3 regions of the Streptomyces sp. NBC_01476 genome follow, and region 1 is predicted to be linked to each of the others. Evidence: riboswitches for the same ligand, from Rfam matches in the RefSeq annotation. Region 1 holds a riboswitch; each other region holds the start of a gene.

Evidence for each region. Region 1 has a riboswitch for cyclic di-AMP ahead of OG552_RS15455 (M23 family metallopeptidase). Riboswitches for the same ligand answer to the same signal wherever they lie in the genome.
Region 2: another riboswitch for cyclic di-AMP. It lies ahead of OG552_RS27455 (M23 family metallopeptidase); the one in region 1 lies ahead of OG552_RS15455 (M23 family metallopeptidase).
Region 3: another riboswitch for cyclic di-AMP. It lies ahead of OG552_RS13655 (transglycosylase family protein); the one in region 1 lies ahead of OG552_RS15455 (M23 family metallopeptidase).

Annotation. Positions count from the first base shown of each region.
Region 1 is NZ_CP109446.1:3,506,802-3,514,163, forward strand. It holds gene OG552_RS15430 (helix-turn-helix domain-containing protein) at 116-964, shown strand; gene OG552_RS15435 (DUF397 domain-containing protein) at 961-1,182, shown strand; gene OG552_RS15440 (hypothetical protein) at 1,399-1,587, shown strand; gene OG552_RS15445 (FAD-dependent oxidoreductase) at 1,562-2,323, shown strand; gene OG552_RS15450 (hypothetical protein) at 2,469-2,771, shown strand; gene OG552_RS15455 (M23 family metallopeptidase) at 3,009-4,337, opposite strand; cyclic di-AMP (ydaO/yuaA leader) riboswitch at 4,350-4,486, opposite strand; gene OG552_RS15460 (N-acetylmuramoyl-L-alanine amidase) at 4,880-5,536, shown strand; gene OG552_RS15465 (DUF4240 domain-containing protein) at 5,542-6,141, opposite strand; gene OG552_RS15470 (L-lactate permease) at 6,475-7,362, opposite strand, start outside.
Region 2 is NZ_CP109446.1:6,267,733-6,275,094, reverse strand. It holds gene OG552_RS27470 (bifunctional acetate--CoA ligase family protein/GNAT family N-acetyltransferase) at 1-1,561, opposite strand, end outside; gene OG552_RS27465 (HPr family phosphocarrier protein) at 1,656-1,937, shown strand; gene OG552_RS27460 (GntR family transcriptional regulator) at 2,098-2,772, opposite strand; gene OG552_RS27455 (M23 family metallopeptidase) at 3,025-3,879, opposite strand; cyclic di-AMP (ydaO/yuaA leader) riboswitch at 3,895-4,047, opposite strand; gene OG552_RS27450 (M16 family metallopeptidase) at 4,294-5,658, opposite strand; gene OG552_RS27445 (M16 family metallopeptidase) at 5,676-7,070, opposite strand; gene OG552_RS27440 (DNA gyrase/topoisomerase IV subunit A) at 7,306-7,362, shown strand, end outside.
Region 3 is NZ_CP109446.1:3,060,440-3,067,801, forward strand. It holds gene OG552_RS13640 (DUF501 domain-containing protein) at 1-453, opposite strand, end outside; gene OG552_RS13645 (FtsB family cell division protein) at 481-981, opposite strand; gene eno (phosphopyruvate hydratase) at 1,127-2,407, opposite strand; gene OG552_RS13655 (transglycosylase family protein) at 2,660-3,337, opposite strand; cyclic di-AMP (ydaO/yuaA leader) riboswitch at 3,345-3,489, opposite strand; gene OG552_RS13660 (transglycosylase family protein) at 3,859-4,863, opposite strand; gene OG552_RS13665 (cytochrome P450 family protein) at 5,168-6,433, opposite strand; gene OG552_RS13670 (endonuclease V) at 6,541-7,239, opposite strand; gene OG552_RS13675 (nucleoside triphosphate pyrophosphohydrolase) at 7,244-7,362, opposite strand, start outside.

The DNA.
Region 1 (7,362 bases):
GAGAAGTCTCACCATGAAACTTCTCATGGACTGGGGCTCGAAGGATCGCTGGAGCACCAAGTCCCCCACCACATAGCCTCGTCCTGGCTTTGAGCTCAGGAAGGAGCGCCGCCGCGTGAAGACCGGTCCCACCACTCGCCGTCGCCAACTGGGAGCGACCCTGCGCAAACTGCGGGAGCGCAAGGGCATGACGCTCGAAGAGGCAGGGAAGCTCGTCGGCGTCTCGAAGGCGACCATCAGTCGCTACGAGACAAAAGATGGCCCGGTCAGGTGGCCCGTCGTCGATGCACTGTGCCGTGAGTACGAGGCAACTGAGGCAGAGCGCGCAGCAGTTGTGAGCTGGGCGAAGGCGGCGAGGGAACAGGGCTGGTGGACTTCGTTCGGCGGGCCGCTTCCCGAGACGCTGAACTTCTTGCTCACCCTGGAAGACGAAGCCGCCCGCGAAGACCACTTCGCCACCATCTACGTTCCGGGGTTGCTGCAGACCCCTGGGTACATCAAAGCGGTTATTCAGGCCTCGGAGACGCGGTACTCAGCTGATGAGGTGGACCGCCAAGTCGCCATCCGCATGAAGCGGCAGGAAATCCTCCATCGCGCGCAGCCCCCGCACCTGTGGGCCGTTCTCGATGAGTCGGTCGTCCGGCGGGTTGTTGGCGGGCCCGACGTCATGCGCGCCCAACTCACCCACCTGGCAGATTGCACCGAGTCGCCGAACATCACCATCCAGATCTTCCCGTTCGCAACCGGCGCGCACGCCACAGCGATGGGTAGTTTCGTCATTCTCGGTGGGCCCGAAGCTTCCATGGACGTGGTCTACGTGGACTTCCACACAGGGGCTCTGTTCCTGGAGACAGAAGAGGAGCTCGCCACCTACCGGGGGGCCTTCGACTACCTGCGTGCCCGGGCGCTGAGTCCGGCTGAATCCCTGGCAGCCATCCATCGAGCGCGTAAGGAGATGCAGTGAGCGACCGACGCGAGTGGTTCAAGTCCTCTTACAGCGGTGGCGCCAACACCGAATGCGTCGAAACGGCACTCCGCGATCGTGGTGTGGACGTCCGCGACGCGAAGAACCCCGAAGGGCCCGTGCTGACCTTTTCGCGGGCGGGCTGGGCGGCATTCATCAGGGCCGTCCGGGCCGGAGAAGTGGGCTTCCGCGTCTCTGAGCCGCGCGCGCCGAAGTGAAGATGTCACGGCGGAAGGTGGCCGCCTTACCGCCAAGGGAACGTCACTGCTCACCACCGGCCGTTGACCTGCGGTGCCGCCAGCGCAACCCGCACGTCCGCAGCTTCCTGCCGGAACTGGAACGCGGCCTCGCCAAGCACCGCGCCCAGCCCGCAGCCACACGCTAGGGTCCGTCCTGTGGCCGAGGCAGAGCAGGTAAGCGTCATTGGGGCCGGCGTGTCCGGCCTGACCACTGCCGTCGTCCTCGCGGAGGCCGGGGTACGCGTCCACGTGATTGCTGCGGAGTGGCCTGGCCGGACCTCGCTGGCAGCCGGCGCCATGTGGGGGGCCCTACCTGGTCGAGCCCGAGGAGAAGGTCGACGAGTGGAGCCGGCAGTCCTTGGGGATCTTCCGCACGCTGGCTGACGATCCGAGCGCTGGGGTCCGTATCACCCCCGGCATCGAAGCCTCCCGGCACACTGGCACCCCGCCTGACTGGGCGACGACGCTGCCCGGCTTCCTGCCCTGCACCCCTGCCGCACTACCCCCGAGCTTCACGACTGGCTACCGGTTCGAGGTCCCCCTTGTCGACATGCCCGTCTACCTCGCTCACCTCCATACTCGCCTGATCGCCACCGGCGCCACGATCGCCAAGGGCAAGGTGACAGACCTGGACGATCCCAGGCTCGGCCCCGTCGTGGTCAACTGTGCCGGTCTCGGCTCACGCCAACTCGCGAACGACAGCACCCTCCGCCCCATTCGCGGCCAGCACGTCATCGTCACCAACCCCGGGATCACCGAGTTCTTCTCCGAGGACACCGGCACCTCCCCCGACCTGCTGTGCATCTACCCCCACGGCGACACCGTCGTCCTGGGCGGCACCGCCGTCGACGGCCGCGAAGACCTGAACCCCGACCCAGCAGCAGCCGACGCCATCCTGAGCCGATGCACGGCTGTCGAACCCCGCCTCGCCGGCGCCCGCGTACTTGCACACCGCGTCGGCGTCCGCCCGACTCGCGCAGTCGTCCGCGTCGAAGTCGAGGAGCGCCCCAGCGGCCGAACTGTCCTTCACAACTACGGCCACGGTGGCGCCGGCGTCACCCTCTCCTGGGGTTGTGCCCGCGACATTCAGCGCCTCCTGGGGCGCACGGGTCCGTGCTGACCTTTTCGCGGGCGGGCTGGGCGGCATTCATCAGGGCGGTCCGGGCCGGAGAAGTGGGCTTCCGCGTCTGACCTGCCGCGTCGGCGGCCCGGGGTCGGGGTTAGCCTCGGGGGATCTGGTGGTGAGGTGGGAGGAGGCAGGTCGGATGGCTGGGGTGTTGGGGAGTGCGGCGGCTGCGGGTGGGCTGATCGGTGGGTACGGGGTCGCGCGGTGGACGAAGCGGCGGGAGTTGGGGGGCGTGGCGCTGGCCGCGGCCGGCGCGGTGGCGGCGCGGGAGTGGAAGCGGCGGGCCGGGACGGGGGTCGCCGTGGGGATGACCGGCGCGTATCTGGCCGCGTTCGCCGGGGCCCATCCGCTGGCGAAGAAGGTCGGCGCGTGGCCGGCGGTGTTCGCCGTTGCGGGCGGGGTGGCGGTGGCGTCCTGGGCGCTGTCGGGGCGCGGCGAGTAGTCCTCCTGGTCGCTTACGGGGAGGGCCGTAACCCTGCCCGCGCCGCGTATGACGGTCCCGTAGCGTCGGCCCCGGAACCGTACGCAGGGCAAGCCGCGACGGCCCCTACCCCGTACGCGGGCTCGTGACGCCGGGCCCCGGCCTCATTCCGTACTGCCCCCGGGCCGTAAGCAGACCGGCGGCCCTGGCTGGGGGGGAGTAGCCAGGGCCGCCGGGGTTCAGGGGGCAGGGCGGGGGTCAGACGTGTACGTCGTGGGCGGTGAGCCACGGCAGGGGGTCCACCGCGTCCGCGCCGCCCGGGCGGACTTCGAGGTGGAGGTGCGGCGCCGGGACGTTGCCGGTCGCGCCGACCCGGCCGATCGTGTCGCCGGTCGTGACCCGCCCCGAGGTGACGACCATCGTCGAGAGGTGGCAGTACCAGAGCTCGGTGCCGTCGTCGAGCGTGACCACGACCCGGTAGCCGGACGCCCCCGCCCAGCCGGCCGAGGTGACCGTACCGCCGTGCACGGCATGCACCGGCGTGCCGGTGGGTGCGTCGAAGTCCTGGCCCGCGTGGATGTTGCCCCACAGGTCGGCCTCGCCGAAGCCCGCGGTGAGGGTGTAGCAGGAGACGGGCTTGATGTACGAGGCCGCGAGGCGGGCGAGGCGTTCGGCCTCGGCTTTCGCGGCGGCTTCCGTCTCGGCCTTCTCCTTCGCCTCGGCGGCGGCCTTCGCGGCGGCGGCCTGCTCCCGTACCTTCTGCGCGGCCGCGGCCCGGGCCGCCTGGTCGGCGGCGGCCTTCGCGGCGGCTTCGCGCTCGGCGCGGGCGACGGCCTCGCGGGCCTCGGTGGCGTGCGTGACGATGCGGGTGAGGAGCGCCTCGCCCGGGTCCGCGAGCGGTGTGCGGGCGGCTTCCGGCGGCAGGGGGACCGCACCGGACGGCGCCGGCAGCGCGACGGACGCCTCGGGCAGCGCGACAGGCACGGCGGGCGCGACAGACACGGCCGGCGCCGCGGGCACGGCGGCGGCGCCGGGGACCTCAGCCGCGCCGGGTACGTCAGGTACGTCGGGCGCATCCGGTACGGAGACGGGCACCGGTGCCGGAGCCGTTGCGGTGCCGGCCGCGGTGGCCACCCCGCTCGCCCCGACCGCCGCCATCGCCGCTATGCCGAGGACCGCCGAGCCGCGCGCCAGGGTCCGCTGGCGCGGAAGCGGCACCGGGGCAGAATCCGGGAGCGGCTCCCGGACCGGCTCCCGGACCGGCTCTGAGGCGGGGAGCGGTGCGGGAAGCTGCGCCGGCATCGAGGCGGATATCTCAGCGGGGAGTGAGCCTCGCCCGGTCGCGTCGTCAGTGCCGGAACCGGTGCCGGAACCGGTGCCGTAACCGGTCCCGGAACCGGCGCCGAAGTAAGTGCCCGGCTCGGTTCCGAAGTCGGTGCCCCGTTCGGTACGGACGCCGGCGGTGCCGGAACCGGTGCCCGAACCGGCGCCGAAGTCGCCACGGAAGTCGGTACGGAACTCGTCCCGCTCCCCGGCCGCCTCGTTCTCGGGCCGGGCAGGTGCGTAGGCAGGCTGGTTCGACGCCACCGCGGGCGCACTCCTTTCCTTCCCTCTCGCCTACCGGGTTAGCTGACGGGTTCGGAGCAGGAAGGTCTCCTACGGGCCTGGTCGCTGCCCGATTCACCCCAGATGTTGGGTCCCCGGTTCCCGCGGACGGGATTCGGCAAGCGCACGGTGCCGCCTCTTACGACGGTGTTGACGACCGCGCTGCGTTATCGAACGTTAATAGAGCCGGAGACGTTTTCCAAGCCGAATCGGAGAGTTGGGGGTGGTCAGCAAGAGGACATGCGCAGGTCCATCCGGGCAAAACAGGCACCTGGCGTGGCCGGGTGGTGATGTGAGCGTGTGTCAGTCGTTATCCGGAGCGGTCGGACTGGCTACCGTCGGTGATCAATCGTGAACGAAACGAGACGACGGAGGTCCCCACGACGGACGAGTGCCAGTGGTCTGGTCCTGTGCCAAGGGGCGAATCGCTTGTGAGGCCGGACGCAAGGGCCGCACGATGGTCTCGCTGTTGTCATGGACCCGCTCAATTCAGCCCTGCGACCGCACACCCCAGGGAGCCCGCCATGGTACGACCCAGCCGCCCCCAACTCCCTTACGCCTCCAGCCGGTCCGCCCCACCGGACACCCCCACCCGCCGCTCGCTGCTGCGCGGCGGCCTCGCCCTGGGCGCGGCGGCCGGCGCGGTCGCCGCCGGCCAGCTCTGGGGCGGCGCGGGCGGTGCGCACGCGGCCGGCGTCGACTACCCCGGCGCCACCTGGGCGCCGGCCAGCCCCGCCAACTACACGGCCTCGGACCGCCCTTCGACGTACCCGATCGACCTCGTGGTGATCCACGTGACCCAGGAGACGTTCGCCGACACCATCTCCCTCTTCCAGGACCCCGCCCACGCCGCCACGGCCCACTACGTCGTCCGCTCCGCCGACGGCGCCGTCGACCAGTGCGTCCGCGAACACGACGTCGCCTGGCACGCCGGCAACTGGGACTACAACACCCGCAGCATCGGCATCGAACACGAGGGCTGGGTCGACGACCCCTCCTACTTCACCGACGCGATGTACCACGCCTCGGCCCTCCTGACCGGCGCCATCTGCGACACGTACGGCATCCCCAAGGACCGCGAGCACATCATCGGCCACGTCGAGGTCCCCGGCACCGACCACACCGACCCCGGCCCCAACTGGGACTGGCCCCGCTACCTCCGCCTGCTCAACGGGGGCTGAGCCGGTCAGGGGAGGGGGAACATCGCGGTCAGGCGGGGGAGGCGGCGGGTGGATTCGGGCTCGTCGAGGACGGACCAGCGGGTGCCGGAGGGGGTGAGGCCGGGCGGGGTGCGGGTGGTGGAGTCGGCGGCGAGGAGGGTGCGGGCGGCGGCGTGGAAGGCGTCCCCGCAGTCGTCGAAGGTGCCGGTGAGCTGTTCGTAGGCCGCGGGGGCGAGGTGGGAGAGCGTTTCCCACTGGGGCCAGGCGTCGGCGGGCCAGGCAGCGCGCGGCAGGCTGGACAGGCGCAGGACCTCCGGGGCGTAGGCGAGGACGTCGGCGTCGGTGAGGGCCGCCTCGAAGACCGGGCGGCCGAGGCTGACCATCCACTGCTGGAAGGAGCAGAACGCGTCGTCGGAGCACCAGCCGCCGAGGATGCGGTCGGCGGCGGCCCACAGGTTCCAGGTGAAGGCCTCGCCGGTGACGCTGTCGAGACACGCCTGGAAGGCGATGACGTCCGGTGGGGGGAGAAGGAGGAGCGCGTCGCGGAGCCATGCGTCCCGCTTGTCGCCGCTGAGCCCCTGGCGTCTGCAGTCCGCGATGAGAGTCCAGAATTGGTCCGTCTCCATACCAGCGACTATGCCAGGGGCCTGCGACAAAGTACCCCCAATTCCAGCTGATGGACGCGGAGTTGGCGGTCAGCGGGGCGGCGTGTCCGGTACCTGGCGGGGGCGGCACCACGGAAGCGGGAGAGGCGGGACAGGACCCGAGGGGAAGCCGGAAAGGCGGGGAGGGCCCATGCCGGAAACCCGCGAGGGACCCCGCCACCGGCCGAGTACGGCCGCCCCTCCCGGTCCCGTGCGGGAGAGGCGGCCGTACGTCCCGGTCCGTGACAACGACGGACGGCGACGGACGGCGACGGACGCCGGCCATGACGCCGGCCACGACGCCGGCCACGCCGATTACGGCGCCGGCACCGCCTGCGTCTTCACCACCATCCAGTCGAGCACCGGCGTGCTCTGCAGATAGACGAGCACGCACATGAACGCCAGGAACACCACGCTCCACAGGATGACCCGCCGGAAGAGGATGCCCTCGCGTCCCTCGAAGCCGACCGCCGCCGCGGCGATCGCCAGGTTCTGCGGGGAGACCATCTTGCCGAGCACACCGCCGGAGGAGTTCGCCGCGGCCATGAGTGTCGGTGACAGTCCGGCCTGGTGGGCCGCGGTGATCTGGAGCGCGCCGAAGAGCGAGTTGGAGGAGGTGTCGGAGCCGGTGACGGCGACGCCGAGCCAGCCGAGTATCGGGGAGAGGAAGGCGAAGGCGGCGCCCGCGCCGGCCACCCACAGGCCCAGCGTGGTGGTCTGGCCGGACTCGTTCATGATGTAGCCGAGCCCGAGCACCAGCATCACGGTGAGGATCGCGAACTTCAGCTGGTCCAGGGTGCGTCCGTACGCGACCAGGCCGCGGCGCAGGCCCACGCCGAGCAGCGCCATGCTGATGACCCCGGAGATGAGCAGCAGACTGCCCGCCGCGGAGAGGTAGTTGAGCTTGAAGGTGGTGGCGACCGGGTTGCCGGCCGCGTTGATGATGTGCAGTCCGGGCCAGTTGACGATGTGGGTGACCGACTCGATGCCGGTGCCGGTCTGGCCGGCCTTGGCCGGTGGCTTCCCGGTGATCGCCGGGACGCGGGTGGCCAGTACGAACACCACGATGATCGCCAGGTAGGGCGCGTACGCCTTGAAGACGTCCAGCGGGGTGTCGCGCGGGGCCGGTTCGGCCTCGGAGTCGACCCGGGTCAGGACGAGGGAGTCGGTGTGCCCGGCGGGGGCACCGTCGCCGCCGCCGGC
Region 2 (7,362 bases), 2.8 Mb from region 1:
TGAGCAGGCCGATGGACTCGGAGTTGCCGAGGATGGCCACCCGGTCGCCGGCCGGCAGTGGCTGGAGGGCGAGGAAGAGCCCGGCGTCGAGGAGTTCGGTGACGGTGTCCACCCGGATCACACCGGCCTGCCGGAAGAGCGCGGAGACGGTACTGTCCGGGATCCGGGCGACCGGGACCGCGTGCCCGGCGGGCACCGAGCCGGAGTGCAGGGCGCCCTTGACCACCACCACCGGTTTGGCGGCGGCGGTACGGCGGGCGAGCCGGCTGAACTTCCGTGGGTTGCCGAAGGATTCGAGGTACATCAGCACCGCGTCGGTCTCCGGGTCGTCCTGCCAGAACTGCAGCAGGTCGTTGCCGGAGACGTCGGCGCGGTTGCCGGCCGAGACGAAGGTGGAGGGGCCTGCGCCCCTGCGGTGCAGGCCGGAGAGGAGGGCGATGCCGATCGCCCCGGACTGGGTGAACAGGCCGAGCCGGCCGTGGCGCGGCATCTCCGGCGAGAGCGAGGCGTTGAGGGCGATGTCGGGGGCGGTGTTGACGATGCCGAAGGCGTTGGGGCCGATCACCCGCATGCCGTGGCTGCGGGCCTGCCGGACCAGGTCGCGCTGCCGCTCCCGCCCTTCGGGGCCGGTCTCGGAGTAGCCGGCCGCGACCACCACCAGGCCGCGTACCCCGGCCTCGCCGCAGTCGGTGACCGCTTCGGGCACCCGGTCGGCGGGGACGGCGACGATCGCGAGGTCCACTTCGGCGCCGATGGCGCGGACCGAACGGTGGCCGGGGACACCGTCGAGGTCGGCGCCTGCGGCGGGGAAGGAGTGGTTGACCGCGTAGAGCCGGCCGGTGAAGCCGCCGGCCACGATGTTGCGCAGCACCGTCCGGCCGATCCCGCCGGGGCGGCGGCCCGCGCCGACCACCGCGACCGAGGCGGGGCGCAGCAGCCGCTGGACGGAGCGGGCCTCGGCGCGGTGCTCGCGGGCCCGCATCACCTGGACCGACTCGTCGGTGGGCTCCAGGTCGAGGTCGAGGTGGACCACGCCGTCGGCGAAGCTGTGCTGCTGGGTGTAGCCGGCGTCGGTGAAGACCTTCACCATCTTGCGGTTGGCGGGCAGGACTTCCGCGGTGAAGTGCAGGATGCCGCGTTCCCTGGCGACCGCGGCGATGTGCTCCAGCAGGGCGGAGGCGACCCCGCGGCCCTGGTGGGCGTCCTGGACCAGGAAGGCCACCTCGGCCAGGGTGCCGGCCGCCCCGGAGGCGGGCCGGCCGTCCGCGGTGGTGCGGTCGTAGCGGACGGTGGCGATGAACTCGCCGCCCACGGTGGCGGCCAGGCCCACCCGGTCGTTGTAGTCGTGGTGCGTGAAGCGGTGCACGTCACGGTCGGAGAGCCGGGGGTAGGGGGCGAAGAAGCGGAAGTACTTCGACTCGTCGGAGACCTTCTCGTAGAAGTCGACGAGCCGGCCCGCGTCGCCCGGACCGATCGGACGGATGTGGGCGATGCCGCCGTCGCGCAGGACGACGTCCGCCTCCCAGTGGACCGGGTAGGGGTGAGCCGGCTGCTCCGTCATGGCCCCAGCGTAAGCGGGCGCGCCCTACTCGCGCGGCCGACGCGTAACAGGCAGGCTGGACGCACTGTGCGGGACCTAACCGAAGGGCATCACCATGGCTGAGCGCCGCGTCAACGTCGGCTGGGCAGAGGGTCTGCACGCCCGCCCGGCGTCCATCTTCGTCCGCGCGGCGATGGCCGCCGGCGTGCCGGTCACCATCGCCAAGGCGGACGGCGGCCCGGTGAACGCGGCGTCGATGCTGGCCGTGCTGAGCCTGGGCGCACAAGGGGGCGAGGAGGTCGTGCTCGCCTCGTCGGCCGAGGGCGCCGACGCCGCGCTCGACCGGCTGGCGAAACTCGTCTCGGAAGGGCTCGACGAACTGCCGGAAACCGTCTGAGAGATCTTCTTCCGGACCCGGGCGGCGCTTATTTCAGGCCACCGCCCGGCCGCGGGCAGCGGAATGCAACGGGGCCGGACATTCCCCCATGGAATGTCCGGTCCCGCTTTCTTGCATTTACGCGGGCCACAATTCTATGCCCTTGTATACGGTGTGAATGTTAAGCGCGGCGGCGCACCGCGTTTACGGGATGTTTCAGGATCCTCACCGCGGCCGCCCGCTCCACGTGCACCGCGGCCAGCCGGCGGGCCCGTTCGGCGTCGCCGCGCGCCACCGCGTCGATGATCGCGGCGTGCTCCTCCCACGACTCGGCGGCCCTGGTGGTGCCGCCGTCGCCGTACACCCAGGCGATCTTGTGCCGCAGCTGGGTGAGCAGGGCGGCCAGTGTCGGGCTGCCGGACGCCTGGGCCAGCGTCTCGTGGAACCAGCCGTCGAGGGACGGCAGGTCGGACAACTGCCCCTGCACCGCGCGTTCCTGCCCGAGCCGGACCAGACCGCGCAGCACCTTCAGGTGCGCCTCGGTCCGCCGCTGGGCCGCGCGGGCGGCGCCCAGTGGCTCCAGCAGTCCGCGTATCTCCAGCAGGTCGGCCGCCTCCTGCTCGGTGGGCTCCGCGACGGAGGCCCCGGCATGTCTGCGGGTCCGGACGAACCCTTCGGACTCCAGGGTGCGCAGTGCTTCGCGCACCGGCACCCGGGAGACCCCGTACCGCTGCGCGAGCAGCTCCTCGGTCAGCCGGCTGCCCGGCGCGAAGAAACCGCCGACGATGTCGTCGCGGATGGCCGTACACACCACCTGCGCCGAGATACGCCGCCCCGCGCCGTCCGCCCCGTTCACGTCCGGTTCCGCATCGCCGACTCCGTTTCTTTCCCCGTATTGTGCCGCGACTCTATTCCAGCACACCGGGAAAAGGGAAAGCACCCCTGGAATAGTTGGATTGTTTTTGGACAGGAGGGGCGCTTTCGGGCACGCCCGGGACCGATCCGGAGCGCTTTAGGACACCAACGGACAAGGACGAAGGCCCCGGCGGGGGCAGCCGGGGCCTTCGGTCGTGCCGGTCCGCGGCCGGGGCGGCGGACCGGAGCCGGATCAGATCGTGACGCCGTGCGAGGCCATGTACGCGACCGGGTCGATGTCGGAGCCGTAGTCGGGGGTGGTGCGCACCTCGAAGTGCAGGTGCGGGCCCGTGACGTTGCCGGTGGCGCCGGAGATGCCTATCTCCTGGCCCTCGGTGACCGTCTGGCCGGCCGACACCAGCGGCTCGGTGAGGTGGCCGTAGAGGGTGTACTTGCCGTCGGCGTGCTTGATGATCACGTCGTTGCCGTAGGCGCCGTCGGCGCCCGCGGAGATCACCGTGCCGACCGCGACCGCGTGGACCGGGGTGCCGGAGCCGACCAGGAAGTCCACACCGGTGTGCGAACCGCTGGACCACAGCGACCCGGAGGCCTTGTAGCCGGTGCCGATGGCCGCGTCGCCGACCGGCTTCATCCAGCCGGAGTCGGTGCTGACGGGCAGTGCGGCCCGCGCCTCGGACCGGCTGGCGGCGGCCGGCGCCGCGGTGCGGACCGCCGCGGCCTTCGCCGCCGCGGCTGCCTTGGCCTCAGCCTGTTCCCTGGCCTTCGCGGCAGCGGCGGCCCTGGCCCGGGCCTGCGCCCTGGCCTGCGCCGCGGCCTTGGCCTTGGCCTTGGCGGTGTCGGCTGCCTTGTGCTGGCTCTCGGCCTGGGCGGCCAGGGTGTGCGCCAGGGACGCGTGCACGTCCAGGGCCTGGGTGAACGCGGTGGGCTGCGCGGCGGCCGCGGGGGCCTGCCCGGGGGCGGCCATCGCGCTGGCGCCGATGGCGCCGCCCGCGGTCAGTACGGCGATCCCGGCCACGGTGGCGGCGGTACGCCCGGGGTGGACGCGACGGTGCTTCCCGCCGGGGGCGGGCAGAAATTTGAACGCCATGAGGAGGCGTCGCTCCTTTCCTTCCTTCTCGCCTACCGGGTTAGCTGACGGGTTCGGAGCAGGAAGGTCTCCTACGGGGCATCCGCGGCTACGGCGGCGGGTGGCCCCGATTCACCCCAGGGACGTGGGTCCCCGGCTCCCCTCGCGGGGACTCGGCGATGTCTGGGTGCGGCCGGACGAATCGGACGCTGCTGCCTTTCACGGGCAACGCGCGTTGACGCTAACCGGGCACTTGGCCGTACACCAAACAGATCAGCTGATATGTAGCGCACGCCACACACACCCCGGCAGGGCGCAAAACACCCCGGAACCCCGATGCCTGAGGGGCGACCGGGGTTCCGGGGTGTGGGGGTGAAGCCTGCGGCGGGCTCGCGGAGCCCGGCCGGCACCTCGCCGGTGCGGCCCGGTGTGCCGTCAGCCGATGACGCTCACCGGACCGATCCCGAGGGCCCGTACCGGCTCCTCGATGGAGGCCGCGTCACCGACCAGGACCACCACCAGGCGGTCCAGCGGGAAGCCGTTCACCACCGCCGCGGTGGCCTCCACGGTGCCGGTGGCCGCCAGCCGGGCGTACAGCCGGGCCTGGTAGTCGTCCGGCAGCTCCTGCTCCACCTGGTCGGCGAGCGTGTCCGCGACCGCGGCGGCGGTCTCGTACCGCAGCGGTGCGACCCCGACGAGATTCTGCACCGCGACGTCCCGCTCCTCCTCGGTGAGACCGCCCTCGGCGAGGGTGCGGATCACCTGCCAGGTGTCGGCCAGCGCCGGGCCGGTCACCTCGGTGGCCACCGAGCCGCTGATCGCCAGCAGCGCGGCGCCGGTGCCGTCGGCCGAGCTGAGCAGCACCTGGGCGAAGGCCCGCACGCCGTAGGTGTAGCCCTTCTCCTCGCGCAGCACCCGGTCCAGCCGTGAGGTGAGGGTGCCGCCGAGGCTGTACGTGCCGAGCACCTGGGCCGCCCACACCGGGTCCTGGCGGTCGGGCCCGGTACGGCCGATCAGCAGCTGAGTCTGCACCGCGCCCGGCCGGTCCACGATCACCACCCGGGCGGTGTCGTCCGAGGTGAGCGCCGGGCGGGGACGCGGCTTCGCGGCGCCCCCGGTCCAGCGGCCCAGGGTCTCGGTGAGCAGCGCCGGCAGGTCGATGCCGGTGAAGTCGCCGACCACCACGACGGTGGACGTCGCCGGCAGGACATGGGCGGTGTAGAACTCCCGGACCGCTGCCGCGTCGATGCCGCGGACGGTCTCCTCGGTGCCCTGACGCGGCCGTGAGATGCGCAGCGTGGACGGGAAGAGCTCCTTGGACAGCGCCATGGCCGCGCGGCGGGCCGGGTTGGCCAGCTCGTGCGGGATCTCGTCGAGCCGGTTGGCGACCAGCCGCTTCACCTCGGACTCGGCGAAGGCGGGGGCGCGCAGCGCCTCGGCGAGCAGGCTGAGCGCCTTGTCCAGCCGGGAGGCGGGCACTTCGAGGGAGACCCGGACACCGGGGTGGTCGGCGTGCGCCGACAAGCTGGCGCCGCACCGCTCCAGCTCGGCGGCGAACTCCTCGGCGCTGTGCTCGTCGGTGCCCTCGGAGAGCGCCCTGGCCATGATGGTCGCCACGCCCTCCAGGGCCTCCGGTTCCGCGTCCAGCGGCGCGGCCAGCACCACCTCGACCGCGATCACCTGCTGTCCCGGCCGGTGGCTTGTGAGCAGTGTCACCCCGTTGGGCAGGGTGCCGCGCTCGGGCGCCGGGAAGGCCCACGGCTTGGGCTCGCCCGGCTGCGGCTGCGGGTGGAACGTCATGACGGCCGCGGTGTCGCTCACGCTTCGCTCTCTTCCTGCTCGGTCGCCTCGGTGGCTTCGGCGCCCTCGGCACCCTTGGCGTTTTCGGCGCTTTCGGCGCCTTCGGCCTGGTCGCCCCCGGTGGGTTCGTAGACGAGGACCGCCCGGTTGTCGGGCCGCAGCCGCCCCGCGGCCACCGCCTTGACCTCCTCGGCGGTGACGGACAGCACCCGCTGCACCGCGGTCAGCGCGAGCTGCGGGTCGCCGAAGAGCACCGCGAACCGGCAGAGTTCGTCGGCCCGTCCGGCCACGGTCGCCAGCCGGTCCAGCCACTCCCGCTCCAGCTGCGCCTGGGCCCGCTCCATCTCCTCGGGCGTCGGGCCCTCCTCGGCGAAGCGGGCCAGCTCCTCGTCCACCGCGCTCTCGATGGCGGTCAGTTCGACCCCGGAGGACGCCTTGACGTCCAGCCAGCCGAGGGAGGGCGCCCCCGCCAGCCGCAGCAGCCCGAAGCCGGCCGTCACCGCGGTGCGGTCGCGCCGCACCAGCCGGTTGTGCAGCCGGGAGGACTCGCCGCCGCCGAGCACGGTCAGCGCCAGGTCGGCCGCGTCGCCCGCCCGGGTGCCGTCCTCCGGCAGCCGGTAGGCGGCCATCAGGGCGCGGGAGGGCACGTCCTCCTCGACGACCTCGCGCAGCTGGCCGCCCATGACGTCGGGCAGCGAGCCGTCGCGCGGCGCCGGCTTGCCGTCGTGCGCGGGGATGGTGCCGAAGTACTTCTCGATCCAGGCAAGCGTCTGCCCCGGGTCGATGTCCCCGACCACCGACAGGACCGCGTTGCCAGGCGCGTAGTAGGTGCGGAAGAAGGCCCGGGCGTCCTCCAGGGAAGCCGCGTCCAGGTCCTCCATCGAGCCGATCGGGGTGTGGTGGTAGGGGTGCCCGTCGGGGTAGGCGAGCGCGGTGAGGCGTTCGAAGGCGGTGCCGTACGGCACGTTGTCGTACCGCTGGCGGCGCTCGTTCTTCACCACGTCCCGCTGGTTGTCCAGGCTCTCCTGGTCCAGCGCGGTGAGCAGGCTGCCCATCCGGTCCGCTTCCAGCCACAGGGCCAGTTCGAGCTGGTGGGCGGGCATGGTCTCGAAGTAGTTGGTGCGCTCGAAGCTGGTGGTGCCGTTGAGCGAACCGCCCGCGCCCTGTACCAACTCGAAGTGGCCGTTGCCCTTCACGCTGGCCGAGCCCTGGAACATCAGGTGCTCGAAGAGGTGAGCCAGGCCGGTACGGCCCTTCACCTCGTGCCGCGAACCGACGTCGTACCAGAGGCAGACGGCCGCGACCGGGGTGAGGTGGTCCTCGGAGAGCACCACCCGCAGGCCGTTCGACAGGCGGTGTTCGGTGGCTGTCAGGCCGCTGGAGTGTGCCTCCGGGGTGGCCGTGTGACCCATGGGCAAGCTGTCCTTCCGGTCGCTGCTGCGTGACTGCGTAGAGTGCTGCCACTCTAGGGAAGCGAGCCGGTGCCGCGCGAAGTTCCCGCCCACGGCGCGCTCGCGGCGGGCGGTGGTCCGCGCTGTCGGTGGCGCGGTCCACAATGGTCCGCAGCAGTCCCGACCGGGCCGCGGGGCGTCAAGTCCCGCCGGTCCGGCAGCAGTCCCCAGGTCCAGAAGAAGGAGCGCCGCCGAGATGGCCCGCCGCACGACGAAGACCCCGCCGCCTCCCGACGACGGTTTCGAGGAGCGC
Region 3 (7,362 bases), 450 kb from region 1:
CTCGTCGCCCAGCGGGTTGACACCGGGGCCGGCGGCGAGGGAGTGGGCGGCGAGGACGTGCAGGCACTTGACCCGGTCCGGCATCCCGCCGGCGCTCGGGAAGCCCGGCAGGACCTCGATGGCGTCGCGGCGCGCGATGTAGTCCTCGTGCGCGGCGCGGTAGGCGGCGGCCAGTTCCCCGTCCTCGGCGAGCCGGGCGGTCATCCGCTTCATCACACCGTCCGCCTCCAGCGTGCCGATCGCGGAGGCCGCGCGCGGACAGGTGAGGTAGTACGTCGTCGGGAAGGGCGTACCGTCCTCCAGCCGGGGCTCGGTCTCCACCACGTCCGGATTGCCGCAGGGGCAGCGGTGGGCGACCGCGCGCAGGCCGCGCGGCGGGCGGCCGAGCTGGGCCCGGACGGCGGCGATGTCCGCGTCGGTGGGCGGGACTGGGTGCTCAGGGGTGCTGTTCATGTGCCGTTCTGCGTCGGAGGGAGCGGCTCAGCGGCGGGTCGGGGCCGCGGCGGCGTCGGCCTGGTCGACGCCGTCCCACAGATTGTCGTACCACGGGCGGTGCGCCGCGGCCTGGTCGGTGGCCCGCCGCCGCGCCGCCGGATCCGCGGTCGTGCTGGGCGCCGGGGCCGCGACCTCGTACCCCGTCTCACCGGGGAGGACGTAGTGCAGCCGGGCGCGGGCCTGGGCGCGGACGTAGTCCGGGTCCTGCCAGCGCGCCTTCTCCTCGCGCAGTTGCTCGACCTTCTGCTTGGCCTGCTGGGCCTCGCGCCGCTGGTCGGCGATGTCGGAGCGCTGGGCGATGTACTGCCGCATCGGGTAGGCGAGGGCGATCACCAGGGCGCACAGCACGAGGGCGAGCAGGGCGGCGCGGCCGGTGAGCTTGTTGCGGCGCACCGGACGCCGGGCCGCGGCACGGTAGACGCGCGCCTGCGCCTCCTGGCCGATCGCCTTCAGCCGGGCCGCGGTGGAGAACCGGTCCGCCGCCACGCTGTGACTCCCCTCGCCGTTCCTGACCGCACAACCGTACGTACCCGATACTCCTGCGTCCCCGCCCACGGTACGGGACCGGGTGCGGGGACGTACGGAGGCGGTGGCCGTGAAGGCCGGTGCGGGCGTAACCGGTGGGGCAGGGTCAGTGCTTGAAGCGGGGGAACGCGGAGCGGCCGGCGTAGACCGCCGCGTCGTCCAGGATCTCCTCGATCCGCAGCAGCTGGTTGTACTTGGCGACGCGCTCGGAGCGGGCCGGGGCACCGGTCTTGATCTGGCCGCAGTTGGTGGCGACGGCCAGGTCGGCGATGGTGACGTCCTCGGTCTCACCGGAGCGGTGCGACATCATGCACTTGTAGCCGTTGCGCTGGGCCAGTTCGACCGCGTCGAGGGTCTCGGTCAGCGAACCGATCTGGTTCACCTTCACCAGCAGCGCGTTGGCGGTGTCGTTGTCGATGCCGCGCTGCAGACGCTCCGGGTTGGTGACGAAGAGGTCGTCGCCGACGATCTGCACCTTGGCGCCGAGCTTGTCGGTGAGGACCTTCCAGCCGGCCCAGTCGTCCTCGAAGAGCGGGTCCTCGATGGAGACCAGCGGGTAGGAGGCGACCAGGTCCTCGTAGTACTCCGTCAGCTGGGCGGCGGACTTCTCCTCGCCCTCGAAGGAGTACTTGCCGTCCTTGTAGAACTCCGAGGCGGCGACGTCGAGCGCGAGCGCGATGTCCTGGCCGGGCGCGTAACCGGCCTGCTTGATCGCCTCCAGGATGAGGTCGAGCGCCTCGCGGTTGGAGCCGAGGTTCGGCGCGAAGCCGCCCTCGTCGCCGAGGCCGGTGGACAGACCGCGGGTCTTCAGCACGCCCTTGAGGGTGTGGTAGACCTCGGCGCCCCAGCGCAGCGCCTCGGAGAAGGACTCGGCGCCGATCGGCGCGATCATGAACTCCTGGATGTCGACGTTGGAGTCCGCGTGCGAGCCGCCGTTGAGGATGTTCATCATCGGGACCGGCAGGACGTGCGCGTTCGGGCCGCCGAGGTAGCGGAAGAGCGGCAGGTCGGACGCTTCGGAGGCGGCGTGCGCGACGGCCAGCGAGACGCCGAGGATGGCGTTGGCGCCGAGCGAGGACTTGTCCGGGGTGGCATCCAGGTCGAACATCGCCTGGTCGATCAGCCGCTGCTCGGTGGCGTCGTAGCCGACCAGCTCGGGACCGATCTGCTCGATGACCGCGAGGACCGCCTTCTCGACGCCCTTCCCCTGGTACCGGTTGCGGTCGCCGTCACGGAGTTCGAGGGCCTCGAAGGCGCCGGTGGAGGCGCCGGACGGGACTGCGGCACGGCCCGTGCTGCCGTCGTCGAGGCCGACCTCGACCTCGACGGTGGGGTTGCCTCGCGAGTCGAGGATTTCCCGGGCTACGACGACGTCGATGGACGGCACGTTGTCTCCTTCTGAGATGTCTTCTCTTCTTTATCGGGACGAGCCTAACGGGCATCCGGGCCCGGATCGGCGCTAGGCCCGGACCAACAGACGGAATACCCCGGCCGGACACGCCAGGGGGAGGGCGTGTCCGGCCGGGGTGGTCGAAAGGCTTCGGCCGGCGTCCATCCGGCGTTCAGCCGGCAACTGCCCGTCCGGGGTCCCGCGGTGCCGGTCCCGGCGGCGGCGTCAGGGCCGTCACCGGGTCCTGGATCAGCTCAGGTGGAGGTGCTGGCCCGGGTAGATCAGGTTCGCGTCCTGCACGATGCCGTGGTTGAGCTCGTAGAGCTTCTTCCAGCCGCCGGCCACGTGGTGCGCGGCGGCGATCTTGGAGAGCGAGTCGCCGTGGACCACGGTGTACTCGCCGTCGCCCTTCTGGACCACCTTGTGGTGGGTGGTGTGGCGCGGGGCGGAGTGCGCCGGGGCGGCGGCCTTGTGCGTGGTCTTCGCCGGGGTGGACGCCTTGGTGGTGGTGGAGCTGCTGTCCGAGGCGGACGACGAGCCACCGGTGTTGACGTCGGGCGACGGGCCGCCCGCGGTCAGACCGCCGGCACCGGCGCAGGACCAGGCACCCGGGCCCTGCAGGGCGAGCAGCTTCTCGGCGACCGCTATCTGCTGGTCCTTGGTGGCGAGGTCGGCACGCTGGGCGTACTGCAGACCGCCGGCCGCTTCCCAGCTGGACTGCGAGAACTGCAGGCCACCGTAGTAGCCGTTGCCGGTGTTGATGGACCAGTTGCCGCCGGACTCGCACTGCGCCACGGCGTCCCAGGTGGCGACCGAGGCGGCCGACGAGGAGGTGGCGCCGATCAGCGGTACGGCGATCGCGGTACCGGCAACACCGGCGAATGTGGCGAATCGGACGAGCTTGGAGGCACGACGGTGCTTAGCCATGGTTTTTTGGGTCCCTCACCGACGCCTACGAGGTCAGCTGTCGGGTTCGGACGTGAGTTGCCCGGCCGGACCGCATCGTGCTCGTGCGGCCATCTCGGCTTCACCCCAAGCCGGGCCCCTGCCTGGTGTACGTACGCAAGCCCGGATGCTCTCCGGTGCTGCGGCGGCGTACGGCCGGGGTCCGGCGGAAGACCTTGGGTCCCCCGCTCCTGCCTGCGGCGCTTTCGCGTCGACTGTTCCCGTCGGGCGGCGGCAGGACTCGGCGTTCCTGCCCGGCGGGGCCCGCTGTGGCGAGCGTCAAAACGTTAAGCACAGCCCCACCGATAGGACAAACATCCCGGTTCGGACCGCCTACCGGGTCCGCCCGCCCGGCCGCTGAACGAAGTCGCAGGTCACGGCGGAGAGTTTCAGCGCTCTGCGAGCGGGCGGTCACAGCGGCCGGAGAGAGGCTTGTCACATCTTCGGAGAGGAACCGTGAGCGGTACGTCCGGTTTGTCGGCCGACCGTCATCAACCCATTTCTCAGCCGAGGTTGAGGATCTGTCCGGGTTTGATGAGGTTCGGGTTGTCGCCGATCGACTGGTGGTTGATGTCGTAGAGGTGCTGCCAGCCGCCGTCCACATGCTGCGCGGTCGCGATGCCGGAGAGCGAGTCGCCAAGACCCACCGTGTAGCCGTCGGGCCGTGAAGTGCCCGAATCATCACCCTTGTTGGTGGTATCCACCGAGGTGTTCACCGGGCCCGGGTCGGTGATCGAGTAGATCTGCGTCCGGGTCGCCTGGTCCTGTGCGGCCAGTTCCTCGTCGGTGGGGCTGTAGGGCTTCGCGTGCTTGCCGGTGCTGCCGGTGCCGTCGCTCGCGCCCGGGAGGCCCGCCGTGGGGTCCGTGGGGGCCAGCGTGGTGGCGCCGGAGCCAGGGGTGACCGGCGGCGGGGTGACGGTCCCGGTGGGCGGTGTGGCGGGCGTACCGGGCACGGTCGGGTCGGAGGGCGTCACCGGCGGCGGCGTCGCGGTCGGGTCGGTGCTGCCCGTCGACGGCGTGGTGGGGGTGACCGGCGGCGGGGTGGCCGTCGGGTCCGTGCTGCCGGTGCCGGCGCTCGGCGGCGTGGTCGCCGGAGTCGACGGGTCCGTCGTCGGGGTGCTCGCGGGCGTGTGCTCGCCGGGCTGCGCCGGCGTCGGGGCGCCCGGGTCGGTCGGCGCGGCGTCGTCGGGGAGCAGGCCGGTGCCCTGCTCGCAGCCGGGCCAGGCGTTCGGCCCCAGGTCGGTGAGCATCTTCTCGGCCACGGCGATCTGCTGGGCCTCGGTGGCGAGGTCCGGCCGCTTGGCGTACGCGGTGCCGCCGTACTGGTCCCAGGTGTCCTGGGTGATGGCGAGGCCGCCGTAGAAGCCGTTGTGGGTGTTGGCGTGCCACATGCCGCCGGTCTCGCAGAACGCGACACGGTCCCAGGTGGTCTGGTCCGCGGCCTGGGCGGTGGCGGCGCCGAGCAGCGGGAGGGCGATGCCGGCGCCTGTCGCGGCGGCGGTCGCCATGGTCACCACGGCCGCGGGGGTCGGGCGGGGGCGTCGGTGCCGTCCGTTACCTGACGAGAGCATTGCGGTCGCCTTTCTTTCTGGCCTTACGCGCCCGTACGCTCCCGCCCTGGTCCGGTGACCTGCGAACTCGGCCGATCTGGCCGGATTTCCGTCCGCGGCGGTGTGCGCTGGTGGGGATCGGCGCGTCCCGCGAGCCGTGCGTGCCTCGCGTTGACCGCAGAACGTAGCGGGATTGACCGCCGGATCACAAGCCGATGTAGCGATCATCACGTCCGGGTCACGGCGGTGACGGGCCGTCACGTCACCTGGTGGGACCGGAAGGTGACTGCGCGGTGAACTCCACCGGAAGCGTCCGCAGTCCGCGCATGATCAGGCCGCCGCGCCAGCGCAGTTCCGCCGGGTCGGCGCCGGAGCGCAGATCGGGCAGCCGGGTGAGCAGACGGGCCAGCGCCGTTCTTGCCTCCAGCCGGGCCAGCGGGGCGCCGAGGCAGTAGTGGATGCCGTGCCCGTAACCGAGGTGCGGGTTGTCCCGGCGGGCCAGGTCCAGGGTGTCGGGGCCGCCGAACCGGGCCGGGTCGCGGTCGGCGGCGGCGAGCACCACCAGGACCGGGTCGCCGGCCGCCACGGCCTGGCCGCCGATGGACAGCGGCTCGGTGGCGTAGCGCCAGGTGGCCATCTCGACCGGGCCGTCGTAGCGCAGCAGTTCCTCCACGGCGGTCTCCAGCAGGGCGCTCTCACCGCGGGCCAGCGACTCCTGGAGCGCGTGCCGCTCGGCGGGATGCCGCAGCAGGGTGTGCACGCCGTTGCCGATCAGATTCACCGTCGTCTCGAAGCCGGCGAAGAGCAGGATGAAGGCCATCGCGGCGACTTCGTTCCCGGTGAGGTGCTCGCCGTGGTCGCTGGCCCGGATCAGACCGGAGATCAGGTCGTCGCCGGGAGCGGAGTCGAGTCCGGCGCGCTTGCGGTGGATCAACTCGACCAGATAGGCCCGCATCCGCTTCACCGAACGGGCCACACCGCCCCGCGGCCCCTTCCCGTGCCGGATCATCATCCCGGCCCAGTCCCGGAAGTCGTCCTGGTCCTCCGCGGGCACCCCCAGCAGGTCGCAGATCGCGTAGATCGGCAGCGGGAAGGCGAACTCGTGGATCAGGTCGGCCTCCCCGCGCCCGGCGAAGCCGTCGATGAAACGGTCCGTCAGCTCCGCCACCCGCGGGGCGAACTCGGCCACCCGCCGCGGGGTGAACGCCTTCGACACCAGCCGCCGCAGCCGGGTGTGGTCCGGCGGGTCGATGTTCAGCAGATGCGTCATCAGATCGGCGCTGCGCTCCCCGGGGATCCCGGTCTTCCCCCGCGACTCCCCCACGTGGTGCACCGGGTTCTTGCTCAGCCGGGCGTCCGCCAGCGCCTCCCGCGCGTCGCCGTACCGCGTCACCAGCCAGGCGTTCACCCCGCTGGGCAACTCGGTCCAGCGCACCGGCGCGTGCTCCCGCAGCCACGCGTACGCCGGATAGGGGTCGGTGGCGAACTCCCAGGTGAAGAGGGCGGGCATGCCGGATTCACGGTCCATCGGCTGAGTCACCCCCCGACGTTACTCATCCGGGCCCGGCCCGGTCGTCCCGGTCTGCTGGTCCCGCCCCAGCCACGGCGGGCCCGGCCCGTACCGGCACCGGTGCCTCAGACCGCGGCGGCCAGGGCCTCGCGGGAGAGGCGGTCGGCCAGGCGGGTGGTCTCGGGCAGGCGGTAGGCGGGGGCGAGGGAGAGGACATGGGCGGTGGCCGTGGGCAGATCGATGAGGTGGCCGGTGGAGACATAGACGGGGTTGACGCCGCTTTGGGTACGCAGCGCGCGGCCGACGGTCTCACCGTTGTCGGTCAGACCGGCCCAGGACCCGCGTGCGTCCGCGAGGGCGGCCGGATCGTGGCGCCCGGTGAAAGGGGTCTTGGCGACGCCTGCGGTGGGCAGGCCGGTGAGCACGCCGAGGTGGCAGGCGAGCCCGAAGCGACGCGGGTGGGCGAGGCCGTGACCGTCGCAGAGCAGCAGTTCCGGCGTGGTGCGCAGAGCCCGCAGCGCCTCGACGAGGACGGGGAGTTCGCGGAAGGCGAAGAGGCCGGGGAGATACGGGAAGGTGGTGGTCGCGGTGGCAGTGGCACACTCGACCACGGCGAGGGTGGCCGTGTCGATGACCACGACCGCGGCCGCCACGAGATCGCCGGTGCCGCTTCCGTCGCCCGCGTAGGCGACGTCGAGCCCGGCGACGGTGCGGGGCGCGGCCGGACCGGGGCCCCGGTGGTCGGCCAGTGGGCGCAGCCGGTCCTGGAGGGCGAGCGCCTCGGCCTCGCCGGCCGGCCAGGCGTGCGGTACGTCCACGCGCATCCGGCTACCGCTCCCCTTGCTCTTCTTGTCCCTCTTGTTCTTGCGCCGCCTGTCCTTCTGCCGCGCTGCTGTGGTCCGTCGGGGTGGGGTCGCCGGCCGGGGCGCCGCGCCGCTCCGCCTCCG